One region of the Companilactobacillus sp. HBUAS56275 genome, then DNA from elsewhere that is predicted to be linked to it. Evidence: riboswitches for the same ligand, from Rfam matches in the RefSeq annotation. Region 1 holds a riboswitch; each other region holds the start of a gene.

Region 1 (4,207 bases):
GCAACTTCCATATGTTCACGGAGTTGGCTCTCAGACTTTTTAATCTTCTCAACCACATCATTTAAATGTGCCTGTTCAAGCTTTTTTTCGTCTAGTTCATTAACCATAGATTTATCTGTCATAATAACCTCTTAAATTAAAGTTATATAATGTTACCACTATTTTTAGGGTAATTCAAAAAAGAACTATTACTTTAATAATGGGATATTAGTGCTTACATTACAAATAAAAAATTTAATGATTTTACTCAAAAAAAACAGACAGTAAGCCGATTGCTTACTGTCTGTTTTTCATTTCAATAGATCTCTAACACCTGATACAAAGTAAAGTGAACCCGTAATGAAGAGCACATCGTCTGAACCCAGTTGTTGCATCTTTTCTCCAAGAGCCTTCTTCCAATCAGGTTCAATCGTTATCCTATCAGCTAAATCTTGATAATCAGCTAAGTGTAAGGCATTAGGATAGTCAAACGTTGTTAACGTTAAATCGACATTTTGTATAGTGAGCAGATCTTCCAACATCGAATCAATATTTTTCGTTGTAATGGCAGAAAATAAGATGTGAATATGAAAGTCCTGATACTCTGTTAAAATATTGTCCTTTAAACGTTTGATGGCATGCGGATTATGCGCTCCATCCATGATAACCAAAGGTTTTTGACTGATAACTTCCATTCTCGCTGGCCAACGTACCTTCAATAATGCTGTCTGAATCTCTTGGATACTTATTGAATAGTTATGTTTTTGACAATATAGATAGAATAATTCGATTGCTACGGCCGCATTCTCAACTTGTTGATGTCCGGTTAATGGAGTTTTTAAGTTTTTGAACTGTGCGTATTGGTTTTGAAAGTTGAACATCTCAAATTGATCCTTAAAGCCTAAGTAATCTGTTTTGTAATCTTTTTTCCAAACATAACTTGGTGCATTCTTTTTATTAGCCTCAGCCTGAATAACTTCTAGTCCTTCTTCCGGAATATTGCCACTGACAATTGGAACATTCTCTTTAATAATTCCAGCTTTTTGCCAGGCAATTTTAGCTATTGTATCCCCTAAAATATCCGTGTGATCTAATCCCACAGTGGTAATGGCTGCTAATTCAGGATGTACAACGTTGGTACTATCCAGCAAACCGCCAATTCCCGTCTCAATAATGGCAATATCCACGCGATTTTTGAAATAGTCGAAAGCCATTGCTGTTAAAATTTCAAACTGGGTGATGCCAGAATATTTTTCTGACTGATCCATTTGTTCAACTAAAGGTATGAATCTATTTGATAACTCTACAAAGTCATTTTCAGGAATCATTTGGCCGTCGATAGAAATTCTTTCATAGAAACTTTCGATATAAGGAGAGGTAAAAGTTCCGACAGTCAAATTCTTCTGTTCCAATAAGCAGCGCAGATACATCACAGTTGAACCCTTTCCATTTGTCCCAGCAATGTGAATACTACGAACCTCTTTTTCCGGATTATTGTCTAATCTCAACAATTCTTCAATTCTGATCAAACCGGGTCGACTTCCATGCTTCACACGCGAATCGATCCATGCAATTGCTTGTTTGCCCGTCGTAACCATTCCTAACTCCCCCTTTTATCTAGCAACGTAACGGTGGGCGATTGTCTTGAATGGAATTGCTTTACCGAAGAAAACAATTACCCCAGTTTGTACGACCAACATGATAGCTGCTTTAACCAAGCGGATGGCCCACAATTTTGGATCAGTAAACGGAATATTGTACATGATCGACAACCATAGTGGTGTCAAGAAAAGGCTGATGATAACAGTGTTTAGTAGCACGCAGATAAAGGCACTCTTCAAAGTTATTTCCTTCTTGTAGAAGAACTTACCGTACAACCACCCAGAAATAAATGAGTTAAGTGTAAAGCCGATAAAGAATGTTCCCTTACCTAGTAAAGTTCCGCCAATGATATCAGCCACGGCGGCACAAATTCCAGTCCAAAATGGTCCAAATAAACTTGCTAAAACAACTTGCGGTATAAAATCAAAGGTTATTTTGATCAATTGTGTTTCAAAACCAAATACCTGCGATAACACAACCATCAAAGCAACTAATAATCCCATTGTTGAAATTGAGTAAACACTAATCTTCTTATCCACTTCGAGCATCTCCTTTTAGAGCTGCTACACATTATATGCAGCGAATGCGAAAACGAAACCGTGGATAAAGTTCCCTTCGTCCAAAAGCAACATCCCATCTTTTGACACTTGACGCTTCATTTTCTACTCTGATATTTTATTTGTATTTGTGACATCCTCATTTAAAGAGGTTTTTAAACAATATCTTTTTCCTTAAATTCACTTAAAATCATGATGTCTTGCGATACACTGACGAAAGCCTTGGGATCAACTTTTTTCATAATTTCATCGAGAATTTCCATTTCATAAAACGTAATTACGGTAATTAATACTGTCTGCGTAGCATTCTTATATGCTCCATAGGCTTGTGGTAAAACGGTAATTCCTCGTGTCAGTTCTTTTTGTAAAGCCGTGATAACTTCTTCTGGTTTTTGCGTGATCACCATTACTTGTACCTTGCGATGTTTAACATAAACCAAATCAGTCACTTTTCCACTAACAAAAATTGATACTAGACTGTAAAAAGCATATGGCCAACCGAAAAGGAATCCAGCGGCAAGAATAATCATGCCGTTTAGAACCATCGATATCAGGCCAACTGTTTGGCCGGTCCATTGCCGCAAAGTAACGACTAAAGCATCCATTCCACCAGTAGAAATTCCATGCTTCAAAGCCAATCCTAAAGAGTAGCCGTTGATAACACCACCAAAGATGGCACAAATGATTGGGTCCTTGATCAATACCATGTTGGGCACTACTGATGTAGCAATTGAGGCAAAAGTTACAGCAATGACAGTGAAAATAACGAACTTATGACTGATCTTGAACCAGGCCAACAGAATCATTGGAATATTTAATAAATAATAAATGATTGAGAAAGGTAGATTGATCGTCTCTGCTTTGTCAATTAAGGTAACAATGATCTGCGAAATACCTGTCAATCCACCAGCATAAATATGTCCTGGTTGCCAAAAGAAATTCAGCGCTACGGAGTACAAAAGTGCATATATCAGACATACCGTCAGTTTGGTAACAATGTCTTGCCATACACTTTGCTTTTGCAACATCGTGCTCACCTCTTAATTACCTATCGTTGCTTGCCGTCCTCCGCAAAAATTGGAATGCTGTTGGAACGCTATGGGCGCGATTTGGAACTAATCATTTTACACTTCGTGCAAAATAATGGATTTCCAAAGTCGGCCTCATTGTAACCGGCAAAGCCGGTTACAATGATTTCATAGCTGAACGCATTCCAATTTTTGCTCCGGACTAATGTCCTATTCTATTTTTTATTCTTCAAAACATTGAATGGTAAAAACAATCCTTACTAAGAAACTTAGATACATTCATAGATTCTATTCAATTACATAAAATTAAAAACTTTCCAAATACTGCAATTTTAGTGAACATCAATAGAAACAGAATATAGTTGGTGACAGAAATCTTCGGACGACGGGCATACTTAACACCACATTAGTTGATATTAATCACAACTAATCAAATTGAATATCCAAATCAACAACATCTTCTACAGCTGCGAGTAACTTACCGTCTGTTAATGTTTCTGAAGCTTTGTTTAATTCATCATAGATTTCAATATCTTTATCATTTTCGATGAAATCAACGGCTTTTCTGAATACTTCATAAGCAGGTCTTGTACCTTTACCTAATCCACCTGTGCGGTCGCTTAGATCAAGTGCTTGGCAAGCTGCCATAATTTCTGTTGCAACTATACGTTGTGAGTTCTTAACGATATCTCTAGCTGTTCTTGCAGCTGTTGTTCCCATACTTACGAAATCTTCTTGGTTTTCACATGATGGAATTGAGTCAACACTGGCTGGATGTGCCAAAATCTTGTTTTCTGATGCTAATGAAGCACATGCATATTGTGTAATCATGAATCCTGAGTTTAAGCCTGGATACTTAACTAAGAATGATGGCAACTTACTTAATTGTGTATTTACCAAGCGTTCAACACGTCTTTCGGATACATTACCAATTTCTGAAGCGGCGATTCCTAAGAAATCAAATGGTTGTGCCATTGGCTCACCGTGGAAATTACCACCTGAAATTACTTTGCCGTCACGTGTAACGATTGGGTTATCAGT
Region 2 (4,207 bases), on a different contig from region 1:
ACGGGATGTTGTTTCAAAGCTCTGAAAGTCTTGTTACTCAAGATATCCAAAACAGCGGCTTGGAAACTGGCGGCCAAATCATCCTTATTCAATTCTTCATGAATCTGATCAGCATGATGAACACGGTTGATAAAGGCACTCTTCAAACCACTGAAACTGAAATCCAAGTTATCTTCTTGAACCATTGCTCGTGGAAAATCGAAAGTATCCTTACCTTTAGCAGCCATTTGATCGACTTTTTTACCAGCTGGATAATTAATACCTAAGATCCGGCCAATTTTATCATAGGCCTCACCAACAGCGTCATCTCTAGTGTCTCCAAGCGTGTGGAAAACTCCTGGTTCTGTAACTAGAACAATCTCTGTATGTCCACCGGAAACTAACAAGGACATGAACGGATATTGTAGATCAGTCACAAAGTTAGCTGAATAGATGTGACCAGCCAAATGATTAACTTTGATCAATGGTAGATTGTGTGCGAACGCTACTGTTTTAGCAGCCATGATTCCAATCAACAATGAACCAACTAGTCCAGGACCATAAGTAACAGCCACAGCATCAAGATCACTGTAACCAACTTTAGCTTCATCCAAAGCCATATTGATACAACGCGTAACTTCCTCAACATGATGGCGACTGGCAACTTCGGGAACTACACCACCGAAACGTTGATGACTCTTTATTTGTGTTGCAATAATATTTGATAAGATTTCTTTACCATTTTTAATAATAGCGACGGAAGTTTCATCACAACTACTTTCAAATGACATTATTAACGTATCTTTTTCCAAAATGTTCTCCCCTACAAATCAACCATCATCTCTAAAGCATCGTGATGATTTCTAAAATAATACTTTTTATGAACTGTTTTAACCTTGAATCCAAAGGCTTCGTACAAAGCGATTGCAGCATCATTAGTTACATCGACTTCCAAAGACATTTTCTCAAAGTTTCGTTTACGACAATAATTAAAAGCCTGATTCAATAGCAGATGGCCGATACCTAAATTCTGGTAATCACTGTTCACTGCTAAATTAGTGATATGCGATTCTTCTTTATCGCTCAAGGAAATACCAATAAAAGCTACAACTACGTCTTTATTGACCAGAGACAAATAGAGCGCATTCTTATTGCCAATTTCCATTTCTACGATATCAATTGGCCATGGTACCGGAATTGGATAAATTGTTTCTTGAACTCGCATATATTGGATCGAATCATCAGGAATAGCTTTTCGTAAAGTGAATTCCTGTCCGTCGATCGTAACTAATTGTTTTTCAAAATCGAATTTTTCCTTTTTATTGGACAAGATATTTTTAAATTTCTTCAACATAGGAAACATTTTTGTCTTCCTTATTACCTTTAGCGTACCAATCGTGTTCAGCCTGAGTTAAACGTAAATATGTTGGGATAAAGTTATCAATATCCTTAACAGCTCTAGTTGTCTCCGCAATCTCTGCCAATTTGCCAGCATCTGGCAATGAATCTTCACTCATAATTATTGTTGCAGTTGGAAATTGTTTTTGAATCAATTCCTGCAACCTAGGTGTTACATTAATGAATTCCAATTCACCGGGCTCATATTGTTTTAATGTTTCAAATAGATTGGCCATTGAAGTGTGATGATCAGCAATAACAGTCAACAATCTGTTATCACGATTTGTTACATAAACACCAGCAAAAGCATTATCATTTCTTGCGTCCATTAGAGGAACCAAGAGATGTTTTTTATCGCCATTGGCAGCCAACAGTTTCAAGCTTGAAACTCCAACTAACTTCTTATTAAGCGTATCAGCTAAGGTCTTAGCCACCGTCACAGCAATTCTAACCCCTGTGTATGAACCTGGACCCTTAGCAACGGCAATTAAGTCGATATCATCCATTGTTAGTCCGGCCTCTTGCAAACCATTTTGAATATCAGGTAGCAAAGAAACACTGTGTGTCTTCTTTTCAGTTGATTCTATATGTGCTAAAACTTTACCATCCACTACCACGGCAACGGATAATGGCTTATTCGATGTGTCAAATGCTAATATTTTCATACTTATCCCTCATTCTTAATAGAATTATTTTAACACATAATTTCCAACAAAAAAAAATCGACCTATCGGCCGATTTTATTAAATTTCGAATTATCTATCCATCTTAAAACGATGAAGAGAAGTCCAGTTTGATAAACCAAACTAAATGCCTCTTTACCAAGTCTTGGTATTAACAACGTCATGTAAGGTATATCAGTCATCATGTGAATCCACAAAGTATTAAGTCCCGTATTAACAACTACTGTAATCAGCAAGACTGTAATAAAAGTTCTTAGAACTGTAACTTTGTGATTATACAACATGTAACCATAAATCACTCCAGATACTAAAGCAGTCAAGGTAAAACCTAGAAAGAAACTGCCACCAGTTGCCAGAATCGTATGACTGATGATATCTGCTAAAACATTAGCGACACCAGCCTTAACGGGACCAAAGTAGTATCCCAACAATCCCACAGCAATGAAGCTAAAACCTACTTGCAACACGTTGCTACCAAATGAAAGCTTTGCTAATACCATTTGTAGAGCTATTAACAAGGCCATCCACGTAATCTCTTGAACACTAACGACTTTCGTTCTACTGTTCATAATCGACATCTCCCAACGGAGCTGCCACCGAATATAAAAAAGAGACATATATAAAGTGGCGAATGCGGAAACAAGATCGCGAGATTAATCTCTTCGTCCGATGTTCACATTCCGTTCCATCAGCACTTAACGCCTTGAATCCTACCCCAAATATTTTTAAATACTTAAATATGGTAGCACAAATCAATAACTATACAAGTAATTGGTTTTGGATAAGTATGTCGCCCTCCGCAACAAGAAAATTTGGCTGGAACGCCATGGGCCGACTGGAAGCTAATAATTTTGTACTTCGTACAAAATCATGGATCTTCAAGTTCGACCTTTACCTAAGCAATAAATTGCTAAGGTAAATCTCATGGCTGAGCCAATTTTCTTGTTGCTCCGGGCTGAATAGTAACTCTATTTTGTATTTTTCTTTCTAAATTTTTAAACAAAAATAAACAGTATCTATTCGAGATTCTACACAATCGGAATTCTAAATAAATACTGTTTTTAATTTTCGAAATTTTCTAATTAATAGAACTAGATAACAAAAATTAGAACACTATCTAATCCGGAGCAAGAATTGGAAATGCATTCAGCCGTGAAATCATTGTTAATGGCTTTGCCATTTACAATGAGGCCGAGCTTGGAGATCCAGTATTTTACACAGAGTGTAAAATACTTAGCTTCAAGTCGGCCCACAGCGTTCCAATGCATTCCCAATTCTTGTGGAGGATGGCATCAAACACTAACCAAACTAGAGAATTACTATTTATCTTCCCATCCCAATTGAGCAACAACATTCAAAACATCACCATTCTTTATCCAATGAGTTGAAGTGTTATTTTCTGAATTCATTTTAGCAAACAACAATGGTTCACTTTCTAAATTCAATTCTTTCTCATACTTAATATCCATAGTCTTCAAATGATGATTGGCAATATAATCTGCATCGAGTGTATCTACCATCCAATCGAAGTAATAAGAGTTATTAACATGTTTATTGACATCAATATTGTAATAGCCAATGTGTTGTGGTTGTTTAAAATCGTACTCGTCCGGTACGCGTAACCGTGTAAAACGTTGAATTCGGTTAACTTCTTCGGCACCAAATTTATTTTCCAAACGGTCAGCAGCACTGACAATCTTGCGTTCCTTGATATCAATCAAAACAAAGGCACTCTGAGCTTTGACCATGACGTTTCCATCCATGTCTTCAACCCAGAAATCACGATAGAAAAAGTACTTATTATAACTTGTTGCTTGTGTCGTAACTTTTAACTTTTGACCTAAACGTGGCATCTGATTAATATCCATATGATATTGAACAACTACCCAGCCTAGGCCATTGTTCATAACCATTTCTGTACTATCAGCGTCTGCTTGATGTAATTGTTTTTCGGAAGTTAATAACATAATATCAATTAAAGCTGATAAACGAATATCGCCTGTAAAATTGACAAAATAATATGGTACTTCTACTTCCATTGAATATGTTTCTCTCTCAGTCACTATTCTTCTCCAATTCCATGATAAAGGTTATACACAGTTTGCTTCTTCAAACCGTTGTCGGCTGCTACCTCTTTGATAGCTTTA
Region 3 (4,207 bases), on a different contig from region 1:
TATGACTGTCCACGTTTCCGTCAATAATAATGCTGAGACTACCTTTAAAATGAATAACAGCGATCCTATTGGACAATTAACTGCTAATATTTCTAAAGATGATCTAACTTCTGATACTAATTTTGTCCGGATTTATGTTACTGATGCTGACAACAATAAATCTAATACCATCAGATTTACTATTAAAACCAAAGATGGCAGTCTGTCACTCAATGAGTATCCCGAAGACGCATATTTTAAAACAGTCAATACTACTAAAAAAGATCAGGTAATCAGCCGTTCCGGTAAATGGGATCTATCAATTCTAGATAGTCGTGGTTCCGGAAATAACTGGAAACTAGTTGCTAATTCAACTACATTGAAGAATGATAATTCTAACTTTAATGGTTCTTTAATTTATAAGACTGGTAACAATTCCTACTCCCTAACTAATAACGATATCCAAATAGCCACAGGAGAAACGATCTCCGATGATCCTGTAATAACTGATATCGACTCTACTTGGACTAATGACAGTGGTATCTTACTTGAATCAGATGGAGCTAACTCCGCTGGAACTTACAAAGGAACTATCAATTGGACGCTCTATGACAGTATCTAATCTAACTACAACAAAAAAGATGGATTCAACAACTCACAATTGAGCTATTGGATCCATCTTTTTATTTGATTTTTGATCGTACTTCTGAAGAAAAATATAAAGATCCGGCTATCATTAATAGTTCATCGGACTTCAAATTACCGATTAATTCATCATAAGCCACTTACCAATTTGAATTTATCTTTATTCTTGGCTGCCAGTCTTGATAATCTTCTAACTTAACAGCCCTATCATCATTAAAAGTCGTCATTGTTATTTCAACATTTGGTATTTCTAGTAGCTCTTCCAACATAGTACTGATATCTTTAGTGACAATGGCTGAGAAAAGTATCTTCACACGATAATCTTGATAATCCGTCAAAAGATTTTCCTTTAGACGTTTAATTGCATGTGGATTATGAGCTCCATCCATGATTACCAATGGTTTTTGACTGATGATCTCCATGCGAGCGGGCCACTTAGTTTGTAACAAACTATGTATTATCTTATCTTTATCAAATGATAAATTATGCTTTTGTGTGTATAGATAGTACATCTCTAAAGCAACTGCCGCATTTTCGACTTGCTGATGACCAATTAAAGGTGTATCTAATCCTTTCAACTTAATCTCATTGTTAACAAAATCAAATTCTTCAAACTGCTGTTCCACAAAACCACGATAATCGCTGTGAAAATCATCTTTCCAAGTATAAACTTTAGCATTCTTCTCTTTAGCCTGAATTTCAATAACCTTCAAAGCTTCCTCAGACACATTCCCAACTACTAGAGGTACGTTCTCTTTAATGATTCCTGCCTTCTGATAAGCAATTTTTTCAATAGTATCACCTAAAAAGGCTGTGTGATCCAATCCAATCGTCGTTATAGCGGCCAATTCTGGTTTAATGACATTGGTACTATCTAGTAAACCACCCATGCCCACTTCAATAATGGCCACATCGACTTGACCCTTGAAATAGTAAAATGCTAAACCAGTTAAAATTTCAAATTCAGTAATACCATAAAATTCCTTCTGAGCATCCATTTGCTCTACTAACGGTTTAATCAAATTACCCAATTTTACTAGATCAGCATCGGGGATTTCTTGACCATTAATTTCCACTTGTTCAGCAAAATCTTTGATAAAAGGCGAATTGAAAGTCCCTACTTTTAAACCATTAGATCTCAATAGATTAGCTAAGTAACGAGTAGTTGAACCTTTGCCATTAGTCCCTGCAACGTGGATCGTTGGATACGACTTTTCAGGATTACCCAATAAGCGCAATAATTCCGTGATCCGTTCCAAGCCTGGACAACTGCCAAAGTAACCACGTTCAATCAGCCATTGAACAGCTTCTGAACCCTTAGTAAACATTAGCCTTTCACCATATAACGACTAGCAAGTGTCTTTAATGGTAAGGCTTTGCCAAAGAACATGATTGAACCAGTTTGAATAAATAGCATTGCAATAGCTTTAATAATTCTTGGAATCCATAATCCCATGTTGAAGAATGGTACATGATACATGATTGATAACCATAGTGGGGTTAAGAATAAACTAATGATTAGGGTATTTAGTAAGACGCAGATAAATGTATTTTTTAAAGTAATTTCTTTTTTGTAGAAGAAAATTCCATATAGGACACCTGAAATCAAGGCGTTTAACGTGAAGCCAATAAAGAATCCAGCTTTACCAAACAAAGTTGTTCCAACCACGTCGGCAACAACGGATGAAATGCCGGCCCACAGTGGTCCAAAAAACATTCCTAAAATGGCTTGTGGTATAAATTCGAATGAGACACGTAAAAATTGTGTTTGAATACTTAAAAAATTGGTTAGGACAATCATCATTGCCACTAGTAACCCCATAGTTGTAATTGAATAAATACTGTTTCTCTTGTTCATTTGAGCATCTCCTCATAGAGCTGCTACACATTATTATGCAGCGAATGCGAGAATAAAACCGCGAATCGACTTCTTCGTTCAAAAGCACATTCCGTCTTTTTGACACTTAACGCTTTATTCTCTACTCTGTTATCCTTTTATTTTTATTGTGGTAATTTGTACTAATCCTTGATTAAATTTGATTATAGTGTGGTTTTGCTCTACTTGCCGTCCTCCACGTTCCAGTGGCCCACAGATTTTCTACTACCGGCGGTATCCTTACACCATATCAGTTAATGTTTAATCAAAAGCCTTAATTACATCGACTAGACGTACTTCTCCTTCCTTATTCATTTGACTTTTTAAATATAACGTCTAATAGCGAACAAGGTCAATATTTTTGACGGAAATAGTTCGGATAATACGTAACCATAAAAATAAAAAAAATCGATATAAAAATCCTAATTTTAGAATTTTTATACCGATTATGGTTCCTTATATTTATATTATTAATTCAATTTGCGATATCTATATTTGTTAGTGTAAGCCACTTTCTTATCCTTGTTTAGAACGATATCTCCAAAGTCTGGATGATGAATAGCGTCTGGTAATGTTTGTAATTCCATTGCTAAACAACTGTAATCATACTCTGCAGCCTTTTGTTCGTCTTCAGGGTTAGCGGTGAAAATAACCATACCGTTGCGATCTGTATAAAGATCTACAGCTCTTTTATCAGACTGAATTGTTGCAGCATGTCCATCGACGACAAAAGTATCGTCATATTCATGCTTATCTAACAAGGACAATTGATCTAATCCTTTGCCAATAGTCTTAAGTTGCTTAAAGTCATAAGGACCTTCAGTAGGAAGATATTGACCTGTAGGAATTTTCCCGTCATCCACTTCCAAGAATTTTGCCGAGTTAACTTGTAATTGTTGTTGACGAATATTCTCATCATCAACATTAAAGTAAACATGGCAAGTAGGATTGAACAAGGTATCTTGATCAGTATTGGCTCCATAAGTAATGAAAACTTCGTCGTTGTCATTCAACATATAAATGACATTAACTTCTAATTTTCCAGGAAATCCATCTTCACCATTTATTGTATGACTGAACATAACCGCCTTATTGGAAATTTGGCGACTAGTGAAATTCTGATACTGGAGTCCATGACTTCCACCATGCAGAAAGTTTTCACCTTCATTTTGTTCCATTTGATAATCTTTACCATTGATCTTAAAAGTACCATCTTTAATTCTTCCAGCTACACGACCAATCGTCTTACCAACTTGATAAGGTGTCTTGATGTAGTCTTCCAAATTATCAAAATGTTCGATCAATGAATGTTTCTTTCCATCCTCAACAACTTCAAAATTTTGCCAAGTTGCAGCATAGCTCATAACGCTGATACTTGTTTGATTTTTGTTAGTGATTTTATAGAGGTAAACCGGTTCAGAATCAATTTCCCCAAAAATTGTTTTCGAAACTGTCATTTTCTACCCCTCTTTTATTTTGCTCATTTCCTTCTTAATGTTCGTTAAGGTTACTTGTGATGTGTCTGTGAAGTTGATATCGGCTTCATTTAAGATTTCTGGATCACCAATCCCAACAGATGTTTCGTTAGCACCGTTGATTGACTTAATACCAGAGACTGCATCTTCTAGACCGATACATTCTTCAGGCTTCAAGTTCAATACTTCAGCACCGCGAACATAAATTTCTGGATTTGGCTTACCATTCTTC

What was found. A riboswitch is a leader RNA that binds a small molecule or an ion and turns the genes downstream of it on or off. The one in region 1 is predicted to bind tetrahydrofolate.
Region 2: linked by a shared signal. The riboswitch ahead of U8526_RS11450 (folate family ECF transporter S component) and the one ahead of U8526_RS09380 (folate family ECF transporter S component) in region 1 are both predicted to bind tetrahydrofolate.
Region 3: linked by a shared signal. The riboswitch ahead of U8526_RS02315 (folate family ECF transporter S component) and the one ahead of U8526_RS09380 (folate family ECF transporter S component) in region 1 are both predicted to bind tetrahydrofolate.

Annotation. Positions count from the first base shown of each region.
Region 1 is NZ_JAYKKK010000004.1:191,738-195,944, forward strand. Features, by position in the region: gene helD (RNA polymerase recycling motor HelD) at 1-122, opposite strand, end outside; gene U8526_RS09375 (bifunctional folylpolyglutamate synthase/dihydrofolate synthase) at 291-1,577, opposite strand; gene U8526_RS09380 (folate family ECF transporter S component) at 1,593-2,129, opposite strand; THF riboswitch at 2,157-2,253, opposite strand; gene U8526_RS09385 (YitT family protein) at 2,294-3,166, opposite strand; gene hutH (histidine ammonia-lyase) at 3,593-4,207, opposite strand, start outside.
Region 2 is NZ_JAYKKK010000006.1:71,159-75,365, reverse strand. Features, by position in the region: gene tsaD (tRNA (adenosine(37)-N6)-threonylcarbamoyltransferase complex transferase subunit TsaD) at 1-770, opposite strand, end outside; gene rimI (ribosomal protein S18-alanine N-acetyltransferase) at 803-1,342, opposite strand; gene tsaB (tRNA (adenosine(37)-N6)-threonylcarbamoyltransferase complex dimerization subunit type 1 TsaB) at 1,317-2,042, opposite strand; gene U8526_RS11450 (folate family ECF transporter S component) at 2,105-2,629, opposite strand; THF riboswitch at 2,684-2,780, opposite strand; gene U8526_RS11445 (acyl-[acyl-carrier-protein] thioesterase) at 3,380-4,123, opposite strand; gene rsmI (16S rRNA (cytidine(1402)-2'-O)-methyltransferase) at 4,123-4,207, opposite strand, start outside.
Region 3 is NZ_JAYKKK010000001.1:499,033-503,239, forward strand. Features, by position in the region: gene U8526_RS02305 (hypothetical protein) at 1-601, shown strand, start outside; gene U8526_RS02310 (bifunctional folylpolyglutamate synthase/dihydrofolate synthase) at 765-1,952, opposite strand; gene U8526_RS02315 (folate family ECF transporter S component) at 1,952-2,482, opposite strand; THF riboswitch at 2,519-2,613, opposite strand; gene U8526_RS02320 (aldose epimerase family protein) at 2,971-3,957, opposite strand; gene pgmB (beta-phosphoglucomutase) at 3,961-4,207, opposite strand, start outside.